Regions from separate parts of the Metabacillus schmidteae genome, predicted to be linked through region 1. Evidence: riboswitches for the same ligand, from Rfam matches in the RefSeq annotation. Region 1 holds a riboswitch; the other holds the start of a gene.
What was found. Region 1 has a riboswitch for cyclic di-GMP ahead of HWV59_RS24250 (hypothetical protein). Riboswitches for the same ligand answer to the same signal wherever they lie in the genome.
Positions count from the first base shown of each region.

Region 2: another riboswitch for cyclic di-GMP. It lies ahead of HWV59_RS22705 (hypothetical protein); the one in region 1 lies ahead of HWV59_RS24250 (hypothetical protein).

Region 1 covers NZ_CAESCH010000002.1:705,508-722,524, reverse strand. The annotation lists gene HWV59_RS24310 (HD domain-containing protein) at 50-580, opposite strand; gene HWV59_RS24305 (sensor histidine kinase) at 868-2,244, opposite strand; gene HWV59_RS24300 ((S)-benzoin forming benzil reductase) at 2,338-3,090, opposite strand; gene HWV59_RS24295 (PucR family transcriptional regulator) at 3,265-4,497, shown strand; gene ald (alanine dehydrogenase) at 4,626-5,759, shown strand; gene HWV59_RS24285 (hypothetical protein) at 5,938-6,129, shown strand; gene HWV59_RS24280 (YjfB family protein) at 6,201-6,374, shown strand; gene HWV59_RS24275 (sulfite oxidase-like oxidoreductase) at 6,754-7,353, opposite strand; gene HWV59_RS24270 (biotin transporter BioY) at 7,470-8,057, shown strand; gene HWV59_RS24265 (DUF6241 domain-containing protein) at 8,621-9,166, opposite strand; gene HWV59_RS24260 (hypothetical protein) at 9,418-9,582, shown strand; gene HWV59_RS24255 (Na+/H+ antiporter family protein) at 9,614-10,948, opposite strand; cyclic di-GMP riboswitch class I at 11,217-11,300, shown strand; gene HWV59_RS24250 (hypothetical protein) at 11,373-11,720, shown strand; gene HWV59_RS24245 (ketoacyl-ACP synthase III) at 11,786-12,772, shown strand; gene HWV59_RS24240 (leucyl aminopeptidase) at 12,871-14,376, opposite strand; gene HWV59_RS24235 (divergent PAP2 family protein) at 14,666-15,145, shown strand; gene HWV59_RS24230 (3D domain-containing protein) at 15,190-15,909, opposite strand; gene HWV59_RS24225 (YuiB family protein) at 16,085-16,405, opposite strand; gene HWV59_RS24220 (YuiA family protein) at 16,481-16,606, opposite strand; gene HWV59_RS24215 (NAD(P)/FAD-dependent oxidoreductase) at 16,992-17,017, opposite strand, start outside.
Region 2 covers NZ_CAESCH010000002.1:375,803-392,819, forward strand. The annotation lists gene HWV59_RS22640 (nuclease-related domain-containing protein) at 67-1,023, shown strand; gene secG (preprotein translocase subunit SecG) at 1,272-1,505, shown strand; gene HWV59_RS22650 (alpha/beta hydrolase) at 1,668-2,408, shown strand; gene rnr (ribonuclease R) at 2,432-4,771, shown strand; gene smpB (SsrA-binding protein SmpB) at 4,995-5,462, shown strand; RNA gene ssrA (transfer-messenger RNA) at 5,619-5,982, shown strand; gene HWV59_RS22670 (DUF3231 family protein) at 6,599-7,648, shown strand; partial or broken gene HWV59_RS22675 (PLP-dependent aminotransferase family protein) at 7,758-7,979, shown strand; gene HWV59_RS22680 (MFS transporter) at 8,081-9,373, shown strand; gene HWV59_RS22685 (arsenic resistance protein) at 9,681-10,652, opposite strand; gene HWV59_RS22690 (DUF3231 family protein) at 10,894-11,919, shown strand; gene HWV59_RS22695 (EamA family transporter) at 11,968-12,876, opposite strand; gene HWV59_RS22700 (AraC family transcriptional regulator) at 12,995-13,879, shown strand; cyclic di-GMP riboswitch class I at 14,843-14,929, shown strand; gene HWV59_RS22705 (hypothetical protein) at 15,039-15,746, shown strand; gene HWV59_RS22710 (HD-GYP domain-containing protein) at 15,845-16,756, shown strand; gene HWV59_RS22715 (GGDEF domain-containing protein) at 16,992-17,017, shown strand, end outside.

The DNA of each region.
Region 1 (17,017 bases):
CTTTTTAGCGAAAAAACAGACCATTAGCAGGTCTGTTTCATTTTAATGTCTATACAGATTGTCGATATTCAGAGATAAGCTGCTCGATTGTATAATCTAATCGTTCAATTTGTTTAATAGCATCTTCAACCTTCATTTTGCGGTAATGATGTTTACCAAATGGTTCTTCATCCATTTCATCTGCCTGCCTGACAATTTGTTGTAATGTGTTTTTCTTCATAGAATTTTCCGGCAAATAGGAATCAGTATGCAAGAGAATTGCAAGAGCAATTTCTTTAGCATATTTCCGATCCTCTCCTAGCCTGATTAAGAGCTTATGAGCACGTTCAGCTCCCTTAATTGCATGAATATCATTTTTAACATATGCATCATAATCCCATTCCCCATTGGTGTACCACTCATAATGCCCAATATCATGAAGTAAACCCGCCTTAGCGGCAAGGTCAGGATTTACATCATGCTTATTAGCGAGCTGAACAGCATATTGGGCAACTGCAATTGCATGTGAAACTCCAGAACGATTTAAATATTTTTGTGCAATAGGATGTGTAAAAACATCGATTAAGCTGACTCGTCGCATGGTAACCCTCCTATTTTTTCATGTTGGCCAATCTTACTGTTTACACGTAACACTTTACGCTTGATATTCAGAATAATCTAACATATATATAAACTTTCTTCAAGAAAAACGTTAATTTTTCTACCAATGATCGACCTTAATAAAGTGAGCTTTTATTATTTATATGTATAAAAATAAAATTTGTAACATTTTCTTTGAAAAAAGGTTGTTTAAACTTGTTGTTGATGAATTACTGTTCTATACCCAAAGCAAAATAAAAAAGAAACCACATCGTAGTTTCTTTCAAATTAAGGTTTATATGGTATGTGTACTTCAAACATTGTTGTAGATTTGTTGGATTTCACATTGATTGTGCCACCATACTTAAGCACTACTTGTTTCACAATACTCAGTCCATCTCCACGTGGAACTCCCCGCTTTTCTGTTTTGGTTGAAAAACCTGCCAGAAAAATTTTGTGAAGATTTTCCTTTGCAATGCTTGGTCCTATATTCTCTACTAAAAAGATATATTTATTCTGGGTAACTCGAGCCTCTATATTTATGAATCTCTCAGATTCTGGTCCTAAAAGGGTAGCATCAAAGGCATTATCAATTAAATTAGAAAAAATTTTAATTAAATCAATTGTATATATATGTTTAAACGAATGATCATCAATATGTAGATGCATGTCAACCTTCTCATTTTGTGCTCTTGCCCACTTGGATTGAAGCAAAATGAAAAGTGCCGGATTTTTAACAACAACCGGAAGTTCCATTGTTTCTACTTCAGTTGTTAATGAATTTACATATTCAAAAGCTCTATCCTCACGACCGATCTTCATTAACCCTTGAATGACTTGAATATGATTTAGGAAATCATGGCGAATCGATCTCATTGTATGAAGCATTGACTGAAACTCAACTTGGTAAGTCTCCTCTGCTTCCCCGACCTGTGAATACACATTTTTTCTGTACCATATTTGAAAAGCTATAAATATACTAAATGACAACAGAACTAACACACCACTCATAATGAATGAAGGAAAACTTTTTTGCATAACATCCTTTGTCAATTCCTCAACTGCTTCAGCTTTTGACTCCATCACAAGTGATCCACTATATTCACCATCACTATTTAATATAGGGACAGTAGCCATGATTGTATTTTGGTTAGAATCATCTTTTATTTTTAAGTATGAGGTTTTATCCTTGCTAAAATGGTGTTCAAATTCTTTAGAAAGCTCACAGCAGGCCTCTGACATCTTCATTTTACGTGTGCTAGATGCCCGAACAATAAGTTCTTCATTGGAATCTGGTTTCACAATATAAACATTTTCAGCCCCAAAGGATTTTTTTATTCTATTAAGTTGCAGCTCGAGTTCTTTATTAAGAGTAGTTGGATTTTCCGATAATTTTACTAAACTGGAATTATCCAAAAATTCTAAAGCCTGTTTTGTATTTGACATCGCTTGATGACCAATTGTTAGCTCAATTGTTTTCTTTGTATTTAAAAATGTAGCATATAGATTAGATACTGAGAAAACCAAAATAATGAAAATAGTGACAGAGATAATAACGGCATTCTTTTTATTTTTTCTTTTTCTAATTTTCAGCCACCTCTGTCCTTCAAACTTATCCCATAAGTGATATACTTTACCAAATTTGTATCTATTGATAATATACAACAGTTGACATTTTATGGGGTAAACATTCTTTCTAAATTACCATTATACTACAAAAATAACCCTTTTGTCACAAAAACAAACATTACTTTGTACCTATATAAGTTCCTTTATATCGTATATTCTTCCATTTTCTAATGAAGAAGATAAAAGGTTGATTAATTTTTTTGCGACAAAGCTTGGTGAGCGGAGCATTCCTTTTTCATGATACTCCTTGAATTGTTCAATAGATGAGAATTCATCCTTCGTTGCATTTCTAATTGTACCCTGCATATATGTATCCATAATACCCGGTGAAAACGCAATTGATGTAATTTTTGTTTGTTTTTCTTCTTGTTCAACACCCACTGTTTTTGTATACATATTTAATCCGGCCTTGGTGCTGCAATATGCACTCCAGCCTGGTACAGGTCGATTCGCTGCTCCTGATGTAATATTAACAATGACAAGACTTGCAGAGGTCCCTTTTGTTTTTTCGATGAATGCCTCACTCAATAATATTGGAGTCAGGAAATTTAGATGAACATGTAAAACTAATTCCTCATGCTTTGCACTACCTGCTTCTTTAATTGGATTAACGGTACCTGCATTATTAATTAATGTAATCTTTTGTGCATGATTTATATTTATCTGTGAAAATAACTGGTTTAAAACGATAGGCAACTGCTGGATATCTGATAAATCACATTCAATAAATGATAAAGGTGCTTGTTTTTCAGCAGCTATTTTTTTAAGAGTAGAGCTTACAGTCCTGGATAAACATATAATGGCACTATTTTGATCATCTATTTCATTTACAATTGCTTCACCTAAACCTCGAGATGCACCTGTTACAATATAATAATTCATCTTAACAACTCACTTTCTTTTGGTTCGTTCTTCCAATTCCTTCTCTTTTTTAGCACAGCCTGTCCAGAAAAGCAAGAAGACCATTCTTCATATTTGCTTTGACAAACAGTAACCATAATACTAAGCTAAAATCAACATATACATATATAAATTGCGAATTAAAGTAGGGATAACATGACTGGATTTTCAAAAGACCCTTTTAACTATCATTTTGAACACCTTGAAGATGTAGCAGAAAAGATTAGTGAAGTACTTCAATGTCCAATTACGATAGAGGATGTAAACCATAGATTACTAGCATACAGTACCCATGATGACAGAACAGATCCTGCACGAATCTCTACTATAATAGGAAGAAGAGTTCCGGAAAAGGTTATTAACAGTTTGTGGAAAGATGGAACAATCCCAAAACTTCTTAATACTGATGAGCCCATTCGTGTAAGTAATATTGATGAAGTTGGCTTAGGCAATCGCATTGCCATATCAATTTGGAAAAATGAAGAGGTGTTAGGTTTTATATGGGCTTTAGAAATTGAAAAGCAGCTCCAACAAACAGATCTTCTACTTTTGAAAAAAGCGGCTAGAGCAGTAAAAAACAAATTGCTGAAACTACAAGTTCGAAAAACGAAAAAAGAAGAACGAAATCAAGAATTTTTTTGGAAGCTGCTCACTGGACATGTCTCAACAGAGCATGAGATTACACAAGGTTTCCATGAGCTTAATTTACATGTTCCTTCTCCATTTTCAGTCGTCATCTATAAGTTTCCTCAGGAAATAAATGATGAAACAGAGAAGAAGCTTTCTTATCTGCTTCAAACTACCCAACAGGTAACGATCCTTTTATACACATTTGATTATGACGAGCTCATCATCTTATTATCAGCAAAGAGTTCTGCACCTCTAACGGAAATTAAACACTTTACATATTCAACAATTCGCCAGCTTGTAGAAAGATATCAACTGAAAAATGTAACAGCAGGGATAGGAGGAATATTTTCTTCACCAGTTTACATTGAAAGAAGCTATAACGAAGCTGTGGCCGTACATTCACTTAAGAAGCGGTTCCCCAAAGAAACAACTGAATTAACAAGTTTTTCTGAACTGGGTTTTTATCAATATTTAGATATCTTATCACTACAGCTTAAAGAATCCGGTCATCAACATTACTCACTGACAAAATTAAAAGAATATGATCGGCGGCATAGCACAAATCTTGTTCAAACTCTTGAAGTGTTTCTCGATCATGACAGCCATGTGCACGAAGCTTCTAAAGCACTTAACATTCATATTAATACATTAAACTATCGACTTAAAAGAATTTCAGAAATTGGTGAATTAAATCTCAGAAACATGAATCAAAAGATCACAATTTACTTATATTTAAAACTTGAGCATATGTCTTTGTGATTTTTCACAAACGTGGTTAAAACCTTTCTCATTTTTAAACAAAGATATTTATTTCATTTTTATTTATACTTGTATTAATAAATAGAGATCATATATAAATATTGACTTTAAAGGAGGAAGGTTTTCTTATGATTATCGGAGTTCCAAAAGAAATTAAAAACAATGAAAATCGCATAGCCTTAACACCTGGTGGAGTAACACAGTTAGTAGCATTTGGTCATCGTGTCTTAATTGAAGATCAAGCCGGTTTAGGAAGCGGTTTTGAGAATGAGGATTACAAACAAGCAGGAGCTGAGATTGTAGAAAAAGCGGAAAAAGTATGGGCTGAATCCGAGATGGTAATGAAAGTAAAAGAACCTCTGCCATCTGAATATGCATACTTTAGAAAAGGATTAATTTTATTCACCTATTTACATCTAGCGGCAGAGCCTAAGTTAGCCCAAGCTTTAAAAGATAGTGGTGTAACAGCGATTGCTTATGAAACAGTTTCCGTAAATCGTACGTTACCATTGCTTACTCCAATGAGTGAGGTTGCCGGACGGATGGCATCACAAATTGGTGCACAATTCCTTGAAAAACCTAAAGGTGGAAGAGGTATTTTATTAGCTGGTGTTCCTGGTGTGAGCCGTGGTAAAGTGACGATTATCGGTGGCGGTGTGGTCGGTACAAATGCAGCAAAAATGGCAATTGGCTTAGGTGCTGATGTGACGATTATAGATTTAAGTGCAGACCGTTTACGTCAGTTGGATGATATTTTCGGTAATCAAATTAAAACATTAATGTCAAATCCAATGAATATTGCAACATCTGTCGCTGAAGCTGATTTACTCATTTGTGCAGTATTAATTCCCGGAGCAAAAGCGCCAACTCTCGTTACGGAAGAAATGGTCCAAGCAATGAAGCCGGGATCTGTTATTGTTGATGTTGCAATTGATCAAGGTGGAATTGTAGAAACAGTTGACCATATCACAACACATGATAACCCAACATATGAAAAACACGGTGTTCTGCATTACGCTGTTGCAAACATGCCTGGAGCTGTTCCTCGTACATCAACGATTGCACTTACAAATGTTACAGTTCCTTATGCATTACAAATGGCCAATACAGGTGTATATCGTGCTATTAGCGAAAGCCCTGCACTCCAGGCAGGAGTTAATGTTATGGATGGAGAAATCACATATAAAGCTGTTGCCGATGATCTTGGGTTTATATACAAATCAGTTACTGAAGTCTTAAAAAGGGAACATTTAATGAATTAAGTATCACTATTATCAAAAGGCAGATTCGTCTGCCTTTTTTGTATTATCAGAAGGCATAATAATTTTATAAGCTTTCACCTTTAGAGCTTGGCGAAAAGCCAAGTTTTTCTATTTGTCAAAGAAACATATTTTGTCTCATTAATCACAAACTAAACTGTATGAAAAAGGAGGAATGAGAATGCAAAAAAATGCCAGAGGGTTTGTCCAAGATTCCGTTTCTGCTTTAGAAACAGCTAAGACTTCATTACAGAGTGCATTGCAAACTATAGAAAAAGGGACAAATCGCGAAAAAATCGGAGTTTCACTTCAATCTGTTGAAGCTGCTCTTCAACAATGCGGCCAAACTGCCAATGTGTTAGAGCAAGCTTAATTAGACTTCTTTAAAAATTTCCTTCATCATTTGTTTACTTAACCGATACAAATGATGAGGGGGTGAAAATCGTGGATATTGCAGCCTTATCAATTGGGTTAAATCAGGCATCTCTAAGTCAAAACGTTAGTATCGCATTAGCTAAAAAAGTAATGGAAACTTCACAGCAAAGCAACGAACAGCTTTTAAAAGCTATGGAAGCGCCACATCCTAACTTAGGAAACAGCATTGACGTAAAAGGTTAGCACCATGTCCCCTATTATTACGGGGACATGGTAATCCTATTGTTTGACCATTATGACAAAAATTTTTCCGCAATGTCGAAATTCCACTAACAATTCTCCTTATATTCCGTTCGCTGTTTGGCAAAGCTTATGTAGAGGCAAGACAAGACATAATCATCATCTCAGCTTAGTTATCCTACTATACATCCATGTCTTGCCGGCTATACACATGATTCTCTTTCTTATGTAAATATTAAGCCTTGTTTCTCATCTCTAGTAAATTAAAGACAATTGATAGAAACTATAATAGTATAGGATGAATTTTTTGACAGTTATCCTTGGATAGCTTTTTTTCGAAGAATTTCTTTTAGCTCAATGTCAAAGCTTTATCTCCCTAGAATTAATCAAAACGATACCTTTGTTCGAGCCAAGGATTTCCCTCCATATGGTAGCCATTTCTCTCCCAAAAACCCGGATGATTATGCTGTGTAAACTGAATCCCTCTTATCCACTTTGCGCTCTTCCAAAAATAGAGATGGGGAATAACAGCGCGAAGGGGATAACCATGCTCAGGAGTTAAAGGTTCATGATTATAGCTATGGGCTAGTAGAGTTGTTTCTCTCATAAAGTCATCAATTGATAAATTTGTCGTCCATCCTTCTTCTGCATGTATAATGACATACTTTGCTTGAGATTGTACGTGAACACCCTCTAATAAATCTGCTGTTTTAACCCCTTGCCAACATACATCTAATTTAGACCAACCCGTTACACAGTGGATATCATTAATTAATTCTGATTGAGGAAAATCCTCTTTTATTTCCTTTAATGTAAAAAGTTTAGGATGATCGACCAATCCATAAATTTGTAGATTCCATTTACTAATATCCTCATAGTAAGGAACGTTTCCTGTATGCAAAACAGGAAATGCCGTTGTAACGTTTTGATTTGGCGGAACCCTTCCGGAAGGGTGTGGTTTTTTCTGCTTTCCAAAATACATGACAATTCCTCCATATTCACTTATGTTAATGTTAACTAAAACTTTAAAACAGTTGACAATCTTTTCTCGTTTATATTATTCTTTCTTTAAGAATTTGTTTTAAAGGGGGATATACGATGAAAAGAAAATTAACAACATACGATATTTCATTAGTTGGTATGTTTGCCGCACTAATGGCTATTGGTGCTAATATTACGTCTTGGGCGCCATTTCTTCAAGTGGCAGGTGTTCCATTATCAATGCAGCCATTTTTCTGTATTTTAGCTGGACTATTATTAGGCAGCAGACTTGGGGCGTTATCAATGACGATTTATGCACTAGTTGGAATGGCCGGCGCTCCTGTTTTTGCACAGTTTAGTGGTGGGATTAGTGTTTTATTTCAAAGCACTGGCGGATTTATTATTTCTTATATTATTGCAGCTTATGCAGTTGGTAAAATTCTAGAAGTTAGTAAAGAAAAGAAGCTACCTGTTTTCATGATTGCATCATTTGCAGGCATTACTCTTATTTATATCGTAGGGACGACGTATATGTGGCTTGCATTAAATGTATGGATGAATGCTCCAATGTCATACGGTGCTGCTTGGGGTGTTATGGCATGGTTTATTGTAAAAGATGTTGCTTTTACGATTTTAGGTGCATTGCTGGCTCCTCGCATTTATTTTGCTGTAACGAAGGCAGCTAATAAAAGAATTGCGGCGTAATGTATGAGTAATAAGCTATTTTAAAAGCCTTTGTTCTCGATTTTAAGGTACTTACTTAAATATATGACTTAGAAATGACGTATGAATTGGCATACGTCATTTTCCTTATTTATCAACATTTCTACGAAATCCCCTTAACTTTGGCATAGCAATTGACAACATTATTATGGTGGGCAATGAGTATTGTACAATTAAAAAAGATGGTCAATTCTTCTGTCATTTGCAATCCAATTTTATTGATTGATCGAGAGGGTCTGCACTTATCGGTTGTGGGAAAGGGTAAACACCTAAGTTGAAAAATAGACGGAAAAATTCCGCTTATTTAGTAATTACTATTTAAAAGAGCATAAATAGACGGAGAGATTCCGCCTATTAACTCGAAAAATGTGAAAAAGGGAGGTTTTTCTTTGCATAATCGGAAAACCTCCCCTTATTTATCCCCGAAAAGAGCTCCATTCTCCATCTAACCGGAAAATCTCCGCTTATTTTCCTTTTGCTGGTTACTCGACTCAGGACACAACATCCTATAAAAGACACAGGTTTTTAGAAATTATTTGTTTTATTTATTTAATACTCTCATCATACTCTTCCAAGTACTGTTGCTCCTGCTCTGCAGACATGACACCTGTTGCTTTACCGATTGTTCCTCCTTGTAAGCTCCAGATTTCATTGTGATCTTCATCAGCTTGAGAGAAATCTCCAGCCTTCCAACGAGTTAAAATGTCCAACAACAATTCCTCATGGTCATATTGACCATTTTCTATTAAGTTGATCAGAAACAAAATTCGCTCATCCGTCATTTCAAAATGTAGCCATTTTTCATCTGCAATTACCTTTTGATGACTCATTCCGTGCATATAGTTGAGAATATCTTCTTCAGATAAAGTTGCCTGTTCACTTCCGAATGGATTGTTATTCATAACAACTTCTTCTGATACAACTTCTTTCGTGTTGGTACTTTCTTCAACTTCTTCTGTTACGTTTTGAGCAGCTGTTGAAGTTGATTTAGAATTCATCATATCAAAGAAAATATACCCCAGAAACCCGAAACAGACAGTAACAACTATTATACTGGCTATCATCCACTTATATTTTTTTATCCAAGACACGGCAACAACCTCCATAGAAAAACTTTGCTTGTCAGCTTAGTCAATCGTTATTTCTATCAACAAAATATTTCCGATCCTAATAAATGAAGATAGTCTAGTATAATCATACAATGGATAAAATAGGAGAAACAAGAAAAGACTTTGTCGAAAAAAATCAGATTCATATTTTTTTTAATTTTGTGCTCTTATCTGTATAATGTTTACTAGTTTTGGCAATAAAAATAGTAGAGTATATGAAAGAGGTGTAGAACATGAAGACATTGGTTGTAAAGAAGTATTTTTTAGATATAAAAGACAGAGAAGCTTTTGAGAGAGAGATACTGGAACAAAATCCTGAATTAGTAGACACAATACTAGAATGGGATGACGAGGAATTAACGGAGAAATTAAATATATTGAAAAAAAACTTGGTTTGAACAAAGCCAAGTTTTTTTTCGTTAAGATATTCTATAGAATTATCGCTGCGATCCACCCAAAGATAATAAGGGGGATATTGTAGTGAATAAAGGTTGGAACACACGTATCCCAAATATGATGATGATTTCCATCTGCTGCTAAACCAGATGTTGGACCAAGTGTACTGTCAGAAGCAGGTGATCCTGCATCACCAAGTGCTGCTGCTGTGCCTACTATCGCAATCGTTGCCATAGGGCTGAATCCCAATTGAAGACATAACGGTACAAATATCGTCGTAATAATAGGAATCGTCGAAAAGGATGAACCAATTCCCATTGTGATAAGAAGACCAACGATTAGCATTAGCAATGCACCTATTGCCTGATTTCCGCCAATCAACCCAGCTGCATCTTCTACAAGCTTTTCAACATGACCAGTTTCCTTTAATACACTTGCAAATCCAGATGCTGTAATCATGACAAATCCGATAAATGCCATCATCTTCATTCCGTTTGTCACCAATGTATCTGCTTCATTACGCTTTACTACTCCGCCTAGAAATAAAATGCTTAAGCCAGCTAATGCACCAAAAATCATTCCTTCAACCTCTAATTTTTGAGAAAGATATAGTTGAACAGAAAGTGATACTATAATAGCTAGAACGGCTATCGTTATACTTTTTTTCGTATACTCTTGAGTCATTTCTTGACCAGGTATTTCACGATTTTCATAGTGTCTTTTTTTACGATACGAAAAGAAAACAGCTATAAGTAGACCACAGACCATTCCGATAGCAGGTATAGCCATCGCTTTTGGAATGGAAGATAAGGTCACAGTTAGTCCGCTTTCTTCCATATTCATTTGCATAACTCCATGAAAAATGGCCCCAAATCCTACAGGTAAAAACATATAAGGTGTTATTAATCCAAAGGTAAGGACTGATGCAATTAATCTACGATCTACCTCAAGCTCATTCAAAACCTTCAAAAGTGGCGGTATCAAAACCGGGATAAATGCGATATGAACTGGTACTAGGTTTTGTGAAAAAATCGCCATAATTAGAATTAAAAATACAATAAGTGCCTTTGATAGCGTTTTTCTTCTTGCTTCTCCATCACGACCAACTATTTTTATCACACTTGATACCATCGCATCTGGTAATCCGGTTTTCGTTAATGCAACGGCAAAAGCTCCTAGTAAGGCATAGCTTAGTGCTACTGTAGCATTTCCACCTAACCCACTTGTAAACCTCTCAATCGTTGTGGCTAAACCTAAGCCTCCAGTTAATCCACCTATTAAAGCCCCTATCACAAGAGCAAAAACAACATTTATTCTTAATAAACTTAAAATTAGCATAGCAATAACTGCTATAATGACTGCATTCACCTTCAATACCCCCAAAAAACACTTTAGTTTACTAATATGGTAGAGAAATAAAACATCGGAATTAAATTTATCATATATGTTTTTATTCTGTCAATTAGTATACTAAGATATTATTCAAAATAATCTCTTAAACGTTAAAGAGACTTTAAATTCCTACTGTTATAAAAGCCCTTTCTTTCAAATTCTTAAAAAACATTATCTTTTTATATTAAATTTTTTTCCAATATGACGATATTAAAGATGGCCTATTTTTTATGAGAAATATACTGGTCTAACAGGGCAAACTTATTGAAAAATAAGGACGCAAAACTATGGGTCTAAGGCATATTGCTATGACTGCCAAGTTGCACATCGTGAATCCGGTTTTAACCCCTTCTTGGTTGTCCGCCTTAGAACCTCGCTTACAAAAGAGAGGAGAAACAATATGTCACAAGGTAGTTATGAAATTAAAGTAAATCGTGGTGCAAAAAACGTGGAGATGTATATTGGTGGAACATTTACACCAACAGATGTACAAAACTTCGTTAGTGACTATAAGAATAAGATTTCAGTTATTAACGCTAATGAATTCACTTTAGAAATTGATTGCACCTTTATGGATCTTCTTAAACAAGAAATGATTCCAAGCTTAGAAAATTCGTATAAAATGTATAAGGAATCCGGTTTCAAAAAAGTGGTATTCAAAATTAAACAGAATCCTGTATTAAAACTTCAATTAAATAGACTTGCAAGAAGCACAGGATTATCAAACGCCGAAGTTATTGAGAGCTAAGAAGTGTCAGGATGAATCACTCATCCTGATTTTTTTATTCTACAAATAAATAGGGGGAATACACTTTGCAACATATAAGAATCCATTCTATTGATATTTATCATCCAACAAAAGTCGTTGATAACACATACTTTATTCATCATTTTCAGCAAAGAGAAAAGGATATCACAAGATTTCTTGAACATATGGGAAGAAAAAATCGTTATATCATTGATAATCCAGAAGAGAATAGTTTAACGATGGCCATAGAAGCAGCCAAACGAGTTCTTAATAAAGCAAAAATGAGTGGAAAAGATATTGATATTATCATGTTCTCGTCACAAATTCCTGAATACACGTTTCCTACAAATGCTACTTATCTACACAATGCAATCGGGGCAGGGGCACACACAATCATTTTAGATTCGAATGCTAATTGTGCCGGCATGACTGTTGCTGTTGATTATACTTCTAGATATATGCTTGCAAATAAGCATGTTAAAACCGCATTAATTGTAGGGGCAGATTATAACTCTATCATTAGTGATCCAGAAGATGAAATAACATACTCAAATTATGGTGATGCTGCAGCTGCTGTTATATTAGAAAAAACAGATATAGAAACAGGTTTTATTGATTCTATTTATTTTACAGATTCAATCAATATGGATAAAATCTTATATCCCGCAAAAGGCTTATCGAATGTACTCCAAAACAAAGAGGCAGGAAAGTATATTAAGTGGCTTCCTTTTGATGGAGATATCGCTCTGCCTCCTACTTTCGACATGATTCAAAAGCTTTTAGAGCGTAATCATTTACAAGCAAGTGATATCAACTGTTATTGCTTTTCACAATTCTCTTTAGCCAATATTTTAAAGATAAAAGATAAGTTTTCCATACAGGATGATCAAATAGTTTATGTGGGTGATCGTTTCGGATATACAGGGACATCCAGCCCCTTCCTGGCATTACACGAGGCAATAAATAGAGGAACTGTTAAAAGAGGAGATACTATTTTATTTTGGACGATTGGTGCCGGTTACCAATTAGTTGCCATGTTATTTAAATATTAATCAGGGAGGCAGCTGTTAAAAAAGTGACAGGTAAACATATTTTTACGTATGTACCTGTCACTTTTGTTTTCTACCAACATGTCTTTCAAATTTCGATATTAGTTCCCGATCTCAAACCTCTCAACAAATGCGGCTAATGTTCTGGCCATCACACCTGTCGCCCCTGATGGACCAAGTTCACTTTCCTTTGAGGTTGTTGCTGTACCTGCAATATCAAGATGGACCCATGGTGTATTCTCAGCAAATTCACCAATAAAGGTTCCAGCCATGATTGCATGTCCTTCCCGGCCAGGTGAATTATTGAGATCAGCCATCTGACTATTTTGCACTCTTTTTTTATCACTCTCTGAAATCGGCAATCGCCAAACAGGCTCATCACATTCATGTGAGGCTTGAAGAACTTGCTCAAACAACTCTTCATTATTTGTCATAGCACCAGTCGTCTCAGTTCCTAAAGCAATGATAACCCCTCCTGTTAAGGTGGCTACATCGACAAGGTAGTTTGCTCCGTGGAATTTCGCATATGTAATACCATCTGCTAAGGCTAATCGACCCTCTGCGTCCGTGTTTAAGACCTCAATTGTTTTCCCGCTTAAAGAAACAATCACATCATCCGGCTTGAATGCCCCTCCACTTATCATATTATCTGTTGATGGAATAACGGCAACAACATTTTGCTCAGGTCTTGTCTCACCGATAATCTCCATGGCTCCTAAAACTGCTGCTGCACCACCCATATCCGTTTTCATGCCAACAATTCCATCCTTCGGCTTAATTGAGTAACCACCCGTATCATAGGTAATTCCTTTTCCAACAAGCCCAATCACATCTTTCCATTCTTCTTTTCCCTGATACTTTACCACAATCATTTTCGGCGGCTCTTCTGAACCCTTGTTAACAGCTAGTAAGGCCCCCATCCCAAGGCGCTCCATATCTTCCTTTTCAAGAATCTCATACTCAAATTGGTATCTCTTGGCAAGCTCGACAGAATACAAGGCTAATTCAGTTGCTGTTAACAGATTAGGGGGCATATTTGTTAGTGTTCTTGCACTATTAGTGCCTGTTCCAAATGCATATCCAACCTCAAGACTGGATTTAATTTCATCCAGTTCTCCATTTTCTGAAAAGACATAAACAGTCTCAATCATTTTTTCAGGTTCATTTGATTTTTGCTTATAATCTAAAATTTTATATGTAGAGAGAGCAGATGCCTCTGAAAGTGCATAGGCAATATCATTTATGTCATTTTCTTCATTAGAAAAAGTATCAAGCGCAATGGCAAGACTCTGATGTTTGGCCTTTTGAATAGTTTGAAATAACTCTCCAAACACTCTCTTTAATTGATCAAAGGAAAGTTTCTCTTCTCTTCCTAATCCAACAAAGTAAATACGTTTAAAGGAATGTTTTCCAAGGGTATGTAGCTTAGTAATGGATTTATATTTTGTTTGCAGATCTCCTTCTTTCAATAACTGAGAGAGATCACCATTAAGCTGTTCATCGATCTCACTAGCTAAACCTGTTAATTTGCTTGTTTTTTGATATAGTCCAATAACAAGTGTATCTTGATTTTTAATTTGGTCTAATTGATGATGTACTTTAAATATCATTTCTGCACCTCCATATATGTATACTATTTTATTTTAATGCACAAAGTTAAAAAAGTATAATAAGGTGTAATAAATGATGAGAAAGGTTTTCTAAACAAATTTTATAATGAGTAGGAGATGAAGAACGGTAATATGCTATAATGGAGAAAATCTTTTTATCTATTTACAGTTTAGAGAGGTTTTATGCGGTTGACTCTAGAGATTTAGATCAATATGGTATTACTCCAATCAATCTGTATAAATAGATGAATACTCCCTAAGAATGCAGAATGAAAGGAGCATAACATTGGAACTATTATATAATTTTCCCTTACTCGCTTCGCTTGCAGCTATTTTCTTTGCACAATTTGTAAAAGTTCCGATCTATTTTATTGTTTCAAGAAAGTTGGATTGGACCTTAATCACAAGTACAGGCGGGATGCCGAGTTCACACTCAGCTGCTGTTACTGCCCTTTCAACTGGAGTAGCACTTGATCACGGTCTGGATTCCTCTATTTTTGCGATATCAGCTGTTTTTGCTATTATAACCATGTTTGATGCAACGGGTGTTAGAAGACATGCCGGTGAGCAAGCTACCGTTCTTAATCAGCTCGTATTAGATTTCAACAAATTTGTTGAAGAAGCAAAAGTATGGCCTAAGAAAGCTGAGCAAGACAAACAAAAAAAATTAAAAGAACTGCTTGGTCACCAACCTATTGAAGTCTTTTTTGGAGGTCTAACAGGGATTTTACTCGCCCTATTATTACACTACATCTTTGTTATGTAATTTCTCTTCGCTAAAATACATAAAAAGCTAATGGCCCATTTCCATTAGCTTTTCGTTTTACTTTTTATATACTTTTCCCTAAATACCTGCATGGATTCTTCTTCATTTAATCGCTTTAATTGTTCTTCAGTTAACGTTCCATCACCCATTTGAACCACATAAACATCCAGTTGTTTTTTGCCCCAGTTATTATAAACATCTTTTACCGTTTCATAATAGAGATCTAACCGATTTCCTTTAATCGCTCCACCTTTATCGGCTACGACTCCATAGCCATATCCAGGAATAAAGAGAATTGTCCCTAAAGGAAATATGTCTAGGTCAGCTGCAACTGTTGAATATAAATCACGTTTTACTTTGACTCCTGAATACGTAATTCCATAGCTTGGATGATTAGGGTTTTTACCTGTTGATTCTACACCAGCTGTATATCCTGTTGCCACTACTTTTTTAACTGGATATTTTGACCAGTCTATAGCTTCCTCTAAAGTTATATCCTGTTTTACCGCCTCAACACTAGAAGATATCTTTGTTTGTACTGCCGGTTCACTATTCATTGACTTAAAAGTGAGACCTAAAACACGAAATGTATCTCCATTGTGCTCACCCTTAGATCGCTCTTCAACATTCTTATAATCTTCATAATACCAGTTTGCAACATCCTTAGCTTCTACTCCGGAAATAACTTCAAAAGTCGTCGTTAGGGCACCAAGAAATAATATCGACATGAAAAGCCTTCTACACACTCTTTTTATACTGATCATTTATTTCCTATTCCACTCCTCTCACAAATCTATTCGTTCCCAATTTGCAGAGAGAATATTCACTTTTACCATGAAGCATAATTTACCAGTTTGAAAGCAACCCTTCTAATTCACAGAGAAGACACAAAAATGCCGATTATCAGCTGTGTGATAATCGGCATTTTTGTTACATATATTAAAACATTTGGTATCCTCTTTTTCGCAACATTTTAATTATTATTCCTGAAAGAATTGCGCCAATTAATCCAGAAGATAAAATGAGTATATCAGCTAAAGCTAAAGTCAGAATTTTATTACCTAAAGCTGAAAATGAGTTACCTGGCTTTTGAAAATATTCTATAAATCTCACATTATCTATTATAAAAATACAGACAATTGGGTATACAATTGCCATAATCCAAGACATGCGTAAAAGCATATTTAATAAAAATCCAATACCAAAAAATAAAACTAAAAATAATAGCATCGATATTAGTAAAACAGGTAAGCTTAACATGTCTATCACCTCCATTACACCATTTTAAGTGTACTGAACAAAAGATAGACAGTCAATCATAACTAAGTGAACGTTTTATGACTTCTTCCCTGTTCCTTCACAGCTATTGCAAGTTTCTGAGCCACCTAAGATCAATTGAAAATATCCTTTTCCAGAACAATAAGGACATTCCTTCGTCTCTACCTTAGTTGTTGTACTCATTTTTAGTCTCTCCTTTAGATAATTAATAGTTGTCGATATAATATACCAATAATTCTGACAATAATAAAGGGAGATAATCTAACAAAATAGTTTATGTAAGCGAATACAACAGTTGTTTCCTTTCAAATGCTTTGAATATCCTATTTTTTAGAATATTATAAAAATGAATTTTCTGTTCTATAAATAAAAGTTCATACTTTCATCTTTTCCACACAACTTTGTTATTTTTAATATAGTTAAAGGTGAAAATCAGTTAGTTCCATTTCGATTTAAAATCGGTACCAAAAGAAGTAACACCTTTACTAAACTATAAATAGATGAATGTGGTGTGAAAAATTTCATTTATAAAAAAAGACAAGAGCAGCAGCTCTTGTCCTTATAAGGATTAAAGGATGTTAAATTTTCCTTTTT
Region 2 (17,017 bases), 330 kb from region 1:
CTTTAAAGCAGGACTACAAGGAAAAAGAGAGAACATATTTAGTAAAACCAAATATGGAGTGAGAATATGATCGTAAAAACACACGAAGTTCCCCGTATTATTCTTCAATTAGAAGCCTTGCTCAAAAGACTACCGCAAAACCATCCAAAAATCCCGCAAATTATTGAAGATTTAAACATCAGAAATGCTGGTTTCAGAGGAGAATTAGCGATAGAATATCCACTTAGTTTCCTCAACGAAAAAGAATACTCTATTTTTCATGATTTAAGGTTAAAAACGAAAAAACACTATTTTCAATTAGATACATTGATTTTAAACCCGAAAGTGGCAATCATACTAGAAGTGAAAAATTATTCAGGCACGATCCACTTTGATCCAGAATTCAAACAGCTTATCCAAACAAAAGATGGAATTGAAAAAGGATATCCCTATCCACTGACACAACTAGAGCGTCATGAGGTACAGTTGAAAGAGTGGCTGCAGCAACACAAATTAAGGGAAATCAATATTTCTTCACTTGTTGTCATCAGCAACTCTTATACCATTATCCGCACTTCTCCAGAAGAGAGATCCCTCCATAAAAAAATAATCCATAAAGAAGAGTTACCCACCAAAATCCCAAAGTTAGCCAATTCCCAACAAAACCAACCACTTGAAGAAAAGGAGCTTAAAAAGATATCCCGTCTTTTAATTAAACAGCATACTAAAAGAGATTCTTATATATTGGAACGATATCAGATTGATAAAAAAGAACTAATAAAAGGAGCGATCTGCAAGAATTGTGGCTCACTTCCGCTTGTAAGAATAAAAGCCAATTGGCACTGTACCACATGTAATAGCAAAGATAAGCTAGCCCATTTACATGCTCTTGATGATTATGAATTGCTCTTTAAACCAACAATAACGAATAGTGAGTTTAGAAATTTTCTGTGTGTAAATTCTATCGCAACAGCTAATAGGTTACTTCAGTCAATGAACCTAAAGTATGATGGAGAAAAGAAGGGAAGGGTGTACTACCTGTAGAAGAAAGGGTGGGTGGATCTTGTCGAAAAAGGTCTAATAGTAATTAAATCTCCAAAATCGAAAATATAATCGTAGAATCGCAAATAAATCCCTAAAAAAGTAATTAAAATCCCAAAATCGAAAATAAACCAGCAATTCAACGATTTCAGCAGAACTAATCTCATAATCCCATCTTAATATTGTATCCCACCCCCACTTATGGTACATTTAAACTATCTACATGTGCGCATTTCAGGAGGTGTCAACTCATGCATACAGCATTAATTATTCTACTTGTTCTTGTATCTATTGCTTTAATTACAGTTGTCTTATTACAATCAGGAAAAAGCACAGGGTTATCAGGTGCGATCTCTGGTGGTGCAGAGCAGCTTTTTGGTAAGCAAAAAGCTCGTGGTTTGGATTTAGTTCTACACCGCGCAACGATTGTGTTATCCGTATTATTCTTTGTTTTGACAGTTTTAGTGGCATATGTCGTACAATAATGATAAAGATGAAGGGTCTGTAGAAACAGGCTCTTTTTTTATTAAGTTAACATATTGGTCAAGCACTACGTAGTTTGTTTAAAATAGTATACATACTGAAAGTAATACTGAGCGCCCATCTGGGTTAAACTAAATAAAAGTTGTAGAAGGAGTTACAAAGAAATGAAAATTGTGTTACCAAAACCATTTACTTTTGAAGGTGGAGACAGAGCCGTATTGTTATTACATGGATTCACAGGCAATACAGCGGATGTACGGATGCTTGCACGCTACTTAAGTGAGCGCGGATACACATGTCATGCTCCCCTATATAAAGGACACGGAGTACCGCCTGAGGAGCTTGTTCATACGGGACCGGAAGACTGGTGGAAGGATGTCCAAGCAGGATATGAGCATCTAAAACAAATGGGATTTGAAGACATTGCTGTTGGCGGATTATCTCTTGGCGGGGTGTTCTCGCTTAAACTAGGTTACACCGTGCCAGTAAAGGGTATTATCCCAATGTGTGCCCCTATGTATATCAAAAGTGAAGAAGTCATGTATCAAGGTATCCTTGAGTATGCTAGAAACTATAAGAAGTTTGAAGGGAAAACTCCTGAGCAAATTGAAGAAGAAATGAAGGAATTTGAAAAAACACCAATGAATACATTAAAAGAGTTGCAGGGATTAATATCAGATGTGCGAAATAATGTAGATATGATATATTCTCCAACCTTTGTTGTACAGGCCAGACATGATCATATGATCAACACAGATAGTGCAAATATTATCTATAACGAAGTGGAAAATGATCATAAACAATTAAAATGGTACGAGGAATCCGGACATGTCATCACACTTGATAAAGAGCGTGATCAAGTTCATGAGGATGTGTACCAGTTTTTAGAGAGCCTAGATTGGTAACCTATAAAAAGGAGGATGATCACATGGACCAAGACATTCAACTACATATTGATAAACTGCTTTCCTTTATGAAGGAAGAAGCATATAAGCCGTTAACGGTTCAGGAGCTTGAAGAAGCTTTTGGAATTGAAGATTCAACTGAGTTCAAGGACTTTGTAAAAGCATTGGTTGTCATGGAAGACCAAGGACTTGTTGTCCGTACGAGAAGCAATCGCTATGGCTTACCGGAAAAAATGAATCTAATAAAAGGGAAACTAATCGGCCATGCTAAAGGATTTGCTTTTGTTGATCCGGAAGATGTGAGCTTAGATGATATTTTTATCCCGCCTACTGAGCTAAAAACAGCGATGCATGGTGATACAGTTCTTGTCAGAGTGAGCCCAAAGACAGGAGGAACAAGACAAGAAGGAACGATTATCCGTATTATCGAGCGTGGCGTAACAGAAGTTGTCGGGACATATACTGAAAGCAAAAACTTCGGATTTGTTATTCCTGATGATAAAAAAATCGCAAATGATATCTTTATTCCAAAACAAGCATCAAATGGAGCGGTTGAAGGACACAAAGTTGTTGTGAAGCTAACGACATATCCTGAGGGACGTATGAGTGCTGAAGGAGAAATTATTGAAATATTAGGTCATAAAAATGATCCGGGTGTTGATATTTTATCGATCATCCATAAGCACGGACTTCCAGGTCCATTCCCGGTTGAAGCGTTGGAACAAGCGAATGATGTACCGGAAACGATAAAAGAAGAAGATTTAAAGGACCGTCGAGATCTTCGCAATCAAACAATTGTTACAATTGACGGAGCAGACGCAAAAGACCTGGATGATGCGGTAACAGTTACAAAGCTCGAAAACGGAAACTACAAACTAGGTGTTCATATCGCCGATGTTAGTCATTATGTAACAGATCAATCACCAATTGACCGGGAAGCATCAGATCGCGGAACTAGTGTGTATTTAGTGGATCGTGTGATTCCCATGATTCCACACCGCTTATCAAATGGAATTTGTTCCTTAAATCCTAAAGTAGATCGTCTTACATTATCATGTGAAATGGAAGTCGATGAAACTGGTACTGTTGTGAATCACGAAATTTTCCAAAGTGTGATTAAAACAACAGAAAGAATGACATACACAGATGTAAATAAGATTCTTGAAGATCGCGATGAGGAGCTTCTCCAAAAATATGAGAAGCTGGTCCCTATGTTTGAACTGATGGGTGAGCTTGCTCAAGTGTTGCGAACAAAACGTATGACCCGCGGTGCAATCGACTTTGATTTTAAAGAAGCAAAGGTCCTTGTTGATAAAGAAGGAAATCCAACAGAAGTTGTCCTGCGTGAACGTTCTGTAGCAGAGCGTCTAATTGAGGAATTCATGCTTTTAGCAAATGAAACAGTAGCTGAGCACTTCCACTGGATGAATGTTCCGTTCATATATCGTATCCATGAAGACCCTAATGCTGAAAAATTACAGCGTTTCTTAGAGTTTATTACAAACTTCGGCTATACAGTGAAAGGTTCTGGAAACGATATTCACCCAAGAGCTCTGCAAAATATTTTAGAGGAAGTAGCGGGTACACCAGAAGAAACGGTCATCTCCACAGTGATGCTGCGTTCCATGAAGCAAGCAAAATATGATCCGGAAAGCCTTGGACACTTTGGACTGGCAACAGAGTATTACACACACTTTACATCACCAATTCGCCGTTATCCTGACTTAATTGTTCATCGTTTAATTCGAACATATTTAATAGAAGGAAAAGTTGATGAAGAAACACGTTCAAGCTGGGCTGAGAGTCTTCCAGTACTCGCGGAACACTCTTCTAATATGGAACGTAGAGCAGTTGAAGCAGAACGTGAAACAGATGAACTGAAAAAAGCAGAGTACATGCTTGATAAAATTGGTGAAGAATATGACGGTATTATCAGCTCGGTCACAAACTTCGGAATGTTCGTGGAGCTGCCGAATACAATTGAAGGTCTAGTTCATGTTAGTTATTTAACAGATGACTATTATCGTTATGATGAGCGCCATTATGCCATGATTGGTGAACGAACAGGAACTGTCTATCGCATCGGGGATGAAATCACAGTACGTGTTGTCAATGTTAACAAAGACGAGCGCTCCATTGACTTTGAAATTGTAGGAATGAAGGGAACAAGAAGACGTCCTGCAAAAGAAACACCAAAAGTCATTGTCGCGAGTAAAGGAAGAAAAGGTTCTGGTTCACGTGGAGACAATGGAAAAAAACGTGAAAGCGACAGAGATGGAGAATGGTCAACCCGTCCTCCCCGCAAAAAGAAAAAGCATTTTGAAAATGCACCAAAAGCGAAGCGGAAAAAGAAGAAGCGCTAAAAAGGAAAGGGGCTTGCTTGATATTGAGCTTGCCCTTTTCGTTATCTAGCTAATCTTCTATTTCACTCAATAACATCCTTCTAAGTTTATAAAGAGGTGAGTTAGGGAAACTACCAGTAACGACCTATTCTGTTTAACTATGGTGGAAGTTTCTCTTTTATTGAGTTACCGCCCATTTTTTGCTAAAATAGAACGTATCGCTAGATCGAGGGGAGGGAATACAATGCCTAAAGGAATGGGAAAAGCATTAGCGCAAAATAAGAAAGCTAATCATGATTACGCCATTGAAGAAACATTTGAAGCCGGCATTGTCCTTCAAGGAACAGAAATTAAATCGATTCGTAATGGTCGTGTTAACTTAAAGGATTCTTACGCACGAATTGAACGTGGTGAGGTTTTCCTGCTTAATATGCATGTCAGTCCTTATGAACAAGGAAACCGCTATAACCATGATCCATTAAGAACAAGAAAACTATTATTAAAGAAACGAGAAATCGCCAAACTAATTGGAGCCACTAAAGAAGAAGGCTATGCACTTGTCCCATTAAAGATGTACGTCAAAAATGGCTATGCAAAAGTGTTAATTGGTCTTGGAAAAGGGAAAAAGAAATACGACAAACGTGAAGACCTTAAGAAGAAGGAAGCAAAACGTGATATTGAACGTGCCTTTAGAGAACGCCAGAAAATGTAGTGGGAAAACCTTACAATTGCATTTTTAGGCCAGTCTGTTATAATAGGTTTTGTAAGGCAGTCAACTTACTTTAAAAACTTCATAAGCAATTAAGCTTATCTATCTTTAACTTTTAATACTTCCCGTATTCCCTAGCTGGTATATACGGCTTATCATGGGGACGTTACGGATTCGACAGGGATAGTTCGAGCTTAGGTTGCGGGCCGAAGGGATCGTCTTCGTTAAAACGTCAACGCCAATAATAACTGGCAAATCTAACAATAACTTAGCTTTAGCAGCTTAATAACTGCTTAGCTGTTCCTCCCTCCATCGTCCATGTGGTAGGGTAAGGGACTCACTCTTAGTGGACTACGCCTGATTCCTCCGTCTGGGGATGATGGAAGAGACCAATCAGACTAGCTGCTCTGACGCCTGTCGATAGGCATAGGAGTTAGCGAAACCGCAAATATATCGACTACGCTCGTAGACGCTTAAGTGCCGTTATGTCTGGACGAGGGTTCGACTCCCTCCGTCTCCACCAATACATATTTTGGTGGTTAAATACGATAATATTCACGGACTTACCAAATGTGGTAAGTCCGTTTTTACATCTTATAATATATATCCACTGTGATAAGGCAATGCCGAGCGGTATGTGGAGCAATCCAACAGCCGTGTATCGACTTATAGGCTGCCATCTTGGTAGTACTAGGATACGAAAAACTGCCTGGAATTCAGGTAAAACTACTTTTCGTATAAGACGCCGAAGGACCTGTATAGAGGTTCAAGATATAGTCAGTGCCATGACGAAAGCATGGAATAGCACGTCCCACCGTCTCCACCAAATACATATTTGGTGGTTTTTATTTTGTTTATTTTTATATTAAATTTCAAAAAAAGCTTTCTCAAAAGCTAATTTTTTTATAATCCTGAAAAACATAAGGATTCTTTTACGCTAAATATAAAGAAAAAAGAAAAGGTTATTGATATACTCAGTCTTCGGATCCCTGCCCCTGAAATCTTTATCGGTGGAAGACTACCGAACTGCTATGAGTTCTAACATTACAAGACCGTTATAATTTAAAGATGAGAATTATTGGAATTAAATTATCCATCAATGGTAATCCTAAGCAAAAATAGGGAAAAGGAGTTTAGGCATGACCGGAGATAAAGATTTAAATCCAATGAATGTGATAAAACCATTAAATATATATACGAAAATATTAGATGAGACCCAACCATTAACAACTTTTGAAATGGGGAAACTTTGGGCTACGTATATGGGAAACAGTATGTCAATTCAAATCTTAAGTTATTTTCTTCAACACTGCGATGATGAAGATATAAGATTGCTTTTGGAGAATGGTTTAGCCTTATCAAAGGATTTCAAGCAGAGGATAGAAGATTTTTTTAAGAAAGATAACTTCCCCATACCTATAGGATTTACCGAAGATGATGTTAATCTTGGTGCACCTCGTTTATATGCTGACGAATTTTACCCTCATTATTTAAAATATGCTGCTAAAGCAGGGATGAGTCTTTACTCAGTAGCAGTTCCATTGGTCATGAGGGAGGATATAAGGGAGTTTTTTATTTACTGTAATCAATGTGCGACCGTTCTTTTAGGACAAATTAATAATGTTTTAATGGAAAAGAAATTTATTGCAAACCCTCCTATCATTCCAACACCAGATGGAATTGATAGAATCGGTAAACAAAGCTACTTAAATGGATTTATGGGAGATGTCAGACCATTACAGGCACTAGAAATCATTCATCTTTGGGATAACATAGAGAATAACACAACAAGTAAGGCATTATTATTTGGATTCTGTCAGATAGTGAAAGACGAAAAAATAAAAGCGTTGTTTAATAGAGGGTTAGATATGACTGAAAAATCTGTAAAGCAATATAAGGAAAAAATGCACATTGCACATATTCAATCACCGGCGTACTTAGACCATTTAGTTACTACATCTACATACCCACCTTTTTCCGATAAAATCATGCTGTTTCATAAAGTGGATATGTTCTCAATGAAGATAAGGTCATTCGGAAACTCACTTGCAGTAACTGCTAGAAGAGATCTAAATATGTTGTATGCAAGAACTCTTGTAAACATTGGTTTATTTGTTGACGATGGTATGAATATCTTAATTGATAAAGGGTGGTTGGAATCACCTCCGCAAGCTCAAGATAGAGGTTAGTTATACAATTGGAACAGCTTAAAATACAACAACGCTAAAAGGGAATCAGTAAAGCATTGCTAATAAGGCATTTACTTGATCCCTGATTATCATAATCCGACAGCTACCTGGCATCTTTCGTTGGTTGTTATTACCAGAAAAGATTACAGGTGCTGAATTTGAAACGTTAGCAGCTGAACAGGGAGTACAAGTATATGCAGCAGAACGTTTTGTCGTTGGAAATAGTTGTCCGGAAAGAGCTGTAAGAATTTCAGTATGTGTTCCAAAAACGTTTGAAGAGCTTGTGCAAGGTTTAATTATCCTTAACCGTTTGTTTAAAAATCTTACTTAATATTGTTTGCCATACAATTATCATATTGTATGGTTTTTTTGTGCGTGTTATGATGATTCAAATCAAGTTGGGGTTAATCAGCTTCTAGAAAGGGAGATTAGATCATGTTACAGAATGAAAGTGTAAAAGAGTTAGATTCCCAAACAGCTTCATTACAAAGCTACATGGGTTCTTCAGAAAAAAAGGCGTTATACAAGCGGACATTAACGGTTGTAAGCATTTCGCAAATTTTGGGTGGTGCAGGGTTGGCTGCCGGAATTACAGTTGGTGCACTTCTTGCACAACAAATGCTTGGAACAGATGCATATGCTGGACTTCCTTCAGCACTATTTACATTAGGTTCAGCAGGAGCTGCTTTAATTGTAGGAAGGCTTTCTCAACGTTATGGTCGCCGTACAGGTTTAACAGTTGGTTTTATGACAGGTGGACTTGGAGCAATAGGAGTTATACTGTCAGCTATAATAAGTAGTGTAATCCTTTTGTTTGTTTCCCTCCTTATTTATGGTGCAGGAACAGCGACAAATTTACAAGTTCGTTATGCAGGTACTGATCTTGCAAACGATAAACAGCGAGCAACTGCTGTTAGTATAACACTGGTTTTCACAACATTTGGTGCAGTTGCAGGTCCAATGTTAGTTAATGTTATGGGGGCTCTTGCTCTTGCTATTGGTATTCCATCACTAGCAGGTCCGTTTATTTTATCAGCAGTAGCATATATTTTAGCAGGTCTTGTCCTTTTCATCATGCTTCGTCCTGATCCATTAGTCATCGCAAAAGCAATAGAAGCGTCAAAACAAGAATCTAACAGAAGTGGATCCGCAAATACTGTTGAAATAGAGAACAAAAGAGGAATTATCGTTGGTGCTACGATTATGGTTCTGACGCAAATTGTTATGGTTGCTATTATGACAATGACTCCGGTTCATATGAGACATCACGGACATGGTTTAGGTGAAATAGGTCTTGTAATCGGATTTCATGTTGGTGCAATGTATCTCCCTTCACTCGTTACAGGTGTATTGGTTGATAAGTTGGGACGCACTGCTATGGCTATCGCAGCAGGAGCTACATTACTCCTGGCAGGTTTAGTATCAGCTTTTGCACCAGGAGATTCTATGATTCTACTCATAATTGCTCTGTCATTACTTGGATTAGGTTGGAATTTTGGTTTAATAAGTGGCACAGCTTTAATTGTTGATTCAACTGAACCTTCAATACGAGCTAAAACCCAAGGTACGGTGGATGTATTAATCGCTTTAGCAGGAGCTTCTGGAGGGGCCTTATCCGGAATGATCGTTGCTGGTTCGAGTTTTCCAACATTGTCGCTTGTTGGGGGGATTTTATCCTTATTGTTGATCCCAGTTGTAGTCTGGTCCCGTGGTAGTAAAAAATAAAAACACCTCCTGACTCGTATTCGATTTATACGATAACAGGAGGTGTTTTTTTTAATTCTGTTTTCGCATACTTTGGTGTTTTTTAACGCAGTAAAGTTTAGTAATTAGTTCGTTCCATTGCGCTTCAGACAATCCATGCGCCGGGGAGGAAGCTGAGCCTCCTCAGCTTTGCTTGCGGGGTCTCAGCCTTTCCTCTACTTCCCGCAGGAGTCGATTGTCTTCCGCTCCATTCCACTATAGAAGTATATAAGTATTCATAAGCAACAATCTTAGCGAAAACAGCCATTTTTAAAAAAGTCATAAGAAATTAAGCTATTTCTTCCCGTAAAAGTATATTAGGTACCAATCGTATATAAATTAACTCACCTGCAAGTTCAACGATTGTCTGTGTCACGATTATAGCGGCTACTAATGTGCTTAAATTATCTGGTAAAGCTAAAGCGAGTGGAAGCACGACAAGCGAATTACGTGTAGCTCCGCTAAAAATAAGAGCACGACCTGAACCAATATCAAGCTTGAACCACTTTGCAATAATTCTTGAAATAATCGGCATAATGATCATAAAAGCAAAATAAATAGGTATTACTTTGAGAATCAAGTCAATATATGTTGAAAGTTTACCTATTTGAGACGAAACAACAACAAAAAGAGTAAGAGCCATAAATGGAACAGGAAGCCAGGCTGAAAAATCTATTATTTTATTACCAACATGAGATTTCTTTGCATATATCTGTAGGGCGATAGCAAGTCCTAAAGGGATAACAATAAGCCCAAAAAATGCTTCAAGGAATGGACCCGGATCCACTATTTCTGCTGCGTCAACCCCAATAAACAAAAATAAATACAAAGGTAATAGCAGCATTTGAGTAATGAAGAGAATAGGTGTAGAAATTAGCATAATCTTTTCATTTCCACGACCTAGAGCTGTAAAAACAATTACATAATCAATACAAGGTGTCAGTAAAACTAAATAGACCCCCAGCAATAACGGCGGATAGTCGGGTAATAACTTTGCTAAAAGCCACACCACAATAGGAACGGCAATATAGTTAACCGTTAGTAAAGCCCAGATAAAACGACGATTAGCAAATGACTCTTTTAATGAAGTAAAAGGAATCTGTGAAAACATACTATACATTAAAATAGCGATAGCAACAGAAATTGTTACATCTAATTGTGCTCCGATATCAGGGAGGAATAATCCAAACCAAGCTGCTAGTATAAGTACAATGACATATAGCCAAACTTGATTGTTTTCTAATTTTTCTCTGGAAAGCATTTTTGTTTGCCCCTTTAATTGCCTCTAAATTGACGTTTGTGATGCTGTTAAAAGAGACTTATGAATAAGTCATGAACTTTAACTTAATAGTATCATAATTATATTTGTTTAGTTTTAAAAAAACTAAACCGAAAGCTTAGGGGGTGAGAATTTGTTGAAAATTTCATATGAAGAAAAATGTTCAGTATAAGGACCCTTAATATGAAAAATACTAAATGAAAATGGACTGAAAGGATTAACCATGAAACCGATAAAAGTGGGTTCTTATAAAACAAGCACGAACGAACGATTAACGTCAGCAGAATTGGGTAAGCTTTGGGCTACATATATGGGAAACAGCATGTCAAAATGCATTTTAAATTATTATCTCCAACACGTGGAGGATAAGGACATAAAAACGTTATTAGAAAATGCATTAAAACTATGCGGAGAATTCATGGAAGTTACGAAGGATATTATGGAAAAAGAGAATTATCCTATTCCGTTAGGTTTTAGTGATGAGGATGTCAATTTAGGTGCTCCACGTCTATTTCAGGATGAATATTATGTTCATTATTTGAAATATGTAGCAAAAGCAGGAATGAGTATTTATAATGCAGGTATCCCTCTTGTTTTTAGGAAAGATGTAAATGAATTTTTTAGATATATTATGATTTCCACAATTGATTTGGTTGACCAAATTAAAGAACTATTAATGAGTAAGGGGTTAATTATGAAACCACCCCTTATTCCAGTTCCGGAAAAGCCTGCTCTTGCTAGTGAGAACTTTTTAACTGGTTTCTTAGGGGATAGACGCCCTTTACATGCATTAGAAATCGCCCATTTTTACGATAACATTGAAAATAATGTAACAAGTAAAGCGTTAATCATGGCATTCGCTCAAGTAGTTAAGGATGAAAAGATACGAAAACTGTTTGAATGGGGCACAGATATGACCGCAGCCAATATTCAAAACTATATGAAAAAACTCCAACAAGACAATTTGCCAGCACCATCATTTCTTGATGATCTTGTTACATCTTCTACTTTTTCTCCTTTTTCAGATAAGCTTATGCTTTTTCATAAGATGGACATGTTTTCAATGAAAATAAGGGCGTTTGGTAATTCAGTGGCTGTAAACGGAAGACATGATGTAGGGCTTGTTTATACGAAGTCATTCATGAAGATTTCAAAATTTGTTGAATCTGCAGCAGATATTATGATTGAAAAAGGCTGGATGGAAATACCTCCCTTAGCAGCGGATAGAGGAAAATTAGCTTCTGATTAATAGGCTATTTTCCTTTTTTTACACTAGGGGAAGTACCAGCCTTTCATTTCAAGAATGTACCTTTGATGAAGACTTATTCATAGCCAAAAAAACAATCATCATTAAAATACAAGCTGTACCTGCCCATTGGAAAAGTCCAAAGGGTTCTTTTAACCAAAAAACTGTTGTTAAAACAGCGGCAAGCGGCTCGATGCTTCCAAGTAGGCTCGATTCTTTCGGTGCTAAACTTTGTAAGCTCTCTATATAAAACCAAAAAGCAATCATCGTTCCAAATACGATCACAAAGACTAAGTAAAAATACGATTCAAGTGGTAGCATTTTTAGAGCTATCTTCCATGGTGGGTGGATAAGACTAAGGGCTAAACCACCGATTATCATTGCCCAGCCAACAATGACAAGAGAATCGTATTGCTTCAGCAAAGGGATTGCATATAGAGTATAAAACGCTAAAGCTATTCCGGATAAAACACCCCAAACGATTGCTGGTATGGGTACAGAAAGTTGCGAGATTGATCCGTTTGTTAATAAGAAAAAACAGCCCACAAGTGCCAGAGATACAGTCAGCAAATCATTTCGTGTGAAGATCGTTTGTTTGCGGAAAAGTAAATAAACAATAATCATGACCGGTGCTAAATATTGCAATAATGTTGCCACAGCAGCATTACCATGTTTTATGGAGGCCATGTAAGTATATTGAACCGCAAGCATTCCAAATAACCCGAAAATCAGCAATTGAATAGCAATCCTTTTTGTTTTCCAAACACCAAGTATTTGCGAACGATCTTTTCTGAAAAATTGAACGGTTAGAAGTAAAAAGCCGGCAATAAGTAATCGGGTTGTCACCAGCCAATCTACATCAATCCCATATGTTTGAAAAAGCTTCTTAGAAACTGTCCCGCCAATTCCCCAAAACACAGCCCCTGTTAAAACAAGAAGTATTCCTTTTGTTCTATTCATGTATGACTTTCTCCTTAATATATAAAAATTGTGTTATAGTATCTTAAATAATAAAAGGTAATTTCCCGGAAGAATACATAAATCGAATCAAAAAATATAAGGATATTGAGGTGGACATATGCAAATAAAAGATTTTAAGATTGATAACAGCTTAAAAGAATTAACTGAACATCGTACAGTTTTATTACCAATTGCATGTTACGAAACAACAATATCAAAAAATATAAATGGATATATACCACTTCACTGGCATGAAGAATTTCAATTTGTTTTCGTTGTAAAAGGAGAAGCAACTTTTCAAATAAATGATGAAAGTGTTGATGTTAGTGAAGGTGAGGGGGTATTCATAAATAGCGGATGCCTGCATATGGCAAAAGAGAGGAATGACTCGGGATGTGTCTATATATGTTTAAATGTTTCTCCTAGTTTTATCGTATCCCAAGAGCTTTTTCCAACCTTTGTATCCCCCTTTATGCAGGCGACAAATATTCCTTATATACGGTTGGTTCCAAATGAACTTTGGGCGGGAAATATAGTAAACTCTATTTTAGAAATTAATCAAATGGTAAAACAAAAATCGCCATTCTATGAAATGGATATTAGTGTCCATCTAACATTAATTTGGAAAAACCTCATATTGAATGGAAGTCAATTAGAGTATGAACAGACCGAATTGATAAAGAGTAAGCGAATGAAGCAAATGCTAAATTGGATTCATCTTCACTATAATGAGAAAATCCTTTTAGACGATATTGCACAAGCAGGACAATTAAGCCGTTCTGAATGCTGTCGGTATTTCAAAAAAATGGTGAAGAAAACACCTTTGAATTATGTGACTGATTACAGGATTCAAAAAAGCTTACCACTACTACAACAATCAGAAGCTAATGTCACAGAAGTGGCCTATTTAGTAGGTTTTAATAGTACAAGCTATTTCATTGATAAATTTCGAAAGGCGATGCATATGACACCTTTAGCATACAAAAAGACTTTTCACCCTTGAAATAGCAACTTCAGTTTAAAAAAAGATTGGGAGGGAATTGAATGTTAATAAAAAAAATCAATGATGAGTTATCGTTAAAATTAATAGAATTAAATGATGCAAAAAGAGTGGTCGAGTTAACAAATAATCATACGATTAGGTGCATTCCATAAAAAGAATGCACATTTTTTTCGATATGAAAACATTAGGCTTGAATAACCAGGAATATTTACCTAAAATAATGGTATTACATATGGTAGGAGCTTGAAATAATATGATTTCAAATGAAGAAATGATTCTCTTTATGAAACAAATCAATTTGTTAATTAATGAGTATAATAAATGTCATGATTTACAGATCAAGGAGCAAATATATGAAGAAATAATCGTTCTTAGCGATTTAATTGATACCTAACTTCCGAAGACAGCACAGTCCTCTTACAATGCATTTACCAATCTTTCTCCAAGAAATCGTTATCTGTTTCCTTTTATTTAGGAAGTGGAGGGTCAAATATATTCCATAAAAAAATCACAAATACAATAGATAAAACCCATGCAATCCAGGGCTTCCTATAATGGATCACTAATAAAGAATATGTTGTGATATTAAAGATAAAAGACCAGGCAAGTGTCCACCCATGCTGATGGATGATGCTATTATTGTGTTTTTTTATTATTGCCTATATATATTGTCTTACTCTTATTAAGCTTACTGATTCTTGTAGATAAGATGTTGTTTCACTGAGGGACCTCTTTTGGCCATTCTTAAAAGGATATGCTAAGAAGTAAGGTAACATAAAGTTAAAAGTGAAAAATACTCCTTTTTCACCCTCCTGTGTATAAAAACACTTTAAAAATCTTCATTTCGACATAAAAACCCATGCTTTTACAAAAAACCACTATTGAAGGAAAAAAGTGCCTAATATATAATTCGTTTAGATAGGAAAAAAGTATCATATAACTCTATCAGATAATAAAATTTTCCTACGATGATGGCAAACTTATTGAAAGATAAGGACACAAAGTCACAGACCTACAATTTTCGAAAATTATGGTGGCTGGACTACCGAATAGCATGGAGGCTATTCCAATAGTCTCTTTTTTGACCATTAGCACTTGATTAAACAGAGGGTGGACTCATAACTAGGTGAGTGAGTATAAATTATCGGAGGGGATTTAAATGAAAAAACTATTATCAACAATTTTAGCAATGACTTTATCTTTTAGCGTTGGGACAAGCGTATTTGCTATGGAGAATACAGAAGTACCTAATAAAGATGTGAAAAGCGCACTTGAATTAATTGAAAAAACAAATTTGGATATTGATGTAAAGATTGAAAAGGCAGTAGAAGAGGCAGATAAACTTAATGCTGAATATCTTAACGATGTCAAAGAAATAGAATTAGGAAAAGAAATGTTTAAATTAATTGAAGAAAGGGAAAGGGCAGTTGAGGAATTACAAACTGCAATAGATTCTAATAAAGCAGAGAAAGCTCAAGAAAAATTAAATAAAATTGAAGAAAAAATGAAAGAACACCAAGATAAGATAAATGAAAAAATTAGTGCTTTACAAGAAGGCATTATTGAATTAACAGAAGAAATGTTGGCAGTAAATGGTGAAAGAAAGACTGAAAAAATAGAGGGAAAGATTGCAAAATTAGAGGGAAAATTAGATGGAAAATCAGCAAAGACTGCTGAAAGAACACAAAAATATACTAAAGACTTAGAAAAAACAATTGAAAAAGTTTACGATGAAACGTTAAAAATGTCAAATGAAACAGTAGAGAAAGCAGCTGAAAAAGGAGTTATTGCAGAATGTAGTTGGAAACTTGTAAGATTTGCTGATCGCTGGGTTTGGATTGATCCGATTAGAGTTGTAGGATTTTAATAATAAGTAATATGTACTATAGAAATGTAGTGAAAATATGAGGAACGGGAACTCTATTGATCTCGTTTTTTATTTATTCAGGGTTTGGGGTGAAACGAGTGGCTGGTTTCCAAGTGAGAAAAAAAGGTTCTTCATTAGAAAAAGTAAAATTAAATAGTGATGTTGAATTTAGCCTGCTTACTAGAGGAGATGGAGCCGAGGTATTGCATCAGACAATAGAAGAGGGAAGGTTATTCTACGTATATCCAAGTGATAATCCAAATTCATTAGAATTTTACTTTATTCTATCAGGACACGTCTCATTTGAGTTTGAAAATGAAAGGCATATCTTAGGTCCAGAGGATTATTTTATTGCAAGAGATTTAAAAGATCCAATTCATTTTACTACTTTATCTAAGTTATCTCTTCTATGTGTTTTTACAGAACAAGTATTTAAACATATAAGTAAAGATATATCAGCATTAATTGAAATAGTAAATAAAGTAGAAGAAAAGGACCGTTACACTTATAAACATAGTGAAAGAGTTGCACAATACTCCGTAAAAATTGCAAGAAAGCTCAAGTTAAATAAAGAGAATTTAGAAAATCTTACAATTTCAGCTTCTCTTCACGATATTGGGAAAATTCATGTCCCTATTGAAGTCCTTAATAAACCGAGCCGTCTAACTGATGAAGAGTTTGCATTAATAAAAAAACACCCAGTTGATGGTGCTAAAATGCTTAATGGTACATCCTATGAAGAACTTGCTCCAATTATTGAACAGCACCATGAGAGATTAAATGGTACAGGCTATCCATATGGATTAAAAGGAAATGAAATTCTACTTGAAGCTAGGATCATAGCAGTGAGTGATACTTTTGATGCAATGACAGAGGATCGTGCTTATAGAAAGGCAATGAATGACCAAATTGCCATAGATGAACTAATAAGATTATCGGGAACACATTATGATGAAGATGTCGTAAAAGCATTTGAGGAAATCTTAAAAGAAGAAGGAAGGATAAAATAATTTTTACGAAAAAACGGCAGATTCTCAGCCGTTTTATTACTTTATTAAATAATCCTCTAGACACATTGGGAGTTTTCAACACAAACAGCTTGCGCAGCTAAGTTTAAATTATTACTACGATAAAAACCTCTTTGTTTTTTTAGATCTACCGAATCACTAGCTTTTAGTCTAAACATGATAGAGATATTTCTAAATATTAACTATTATAGAAAGTTATTAACAGGAAGTGGACGAATTGAAATCTTTATTAAAGAGTGCTTA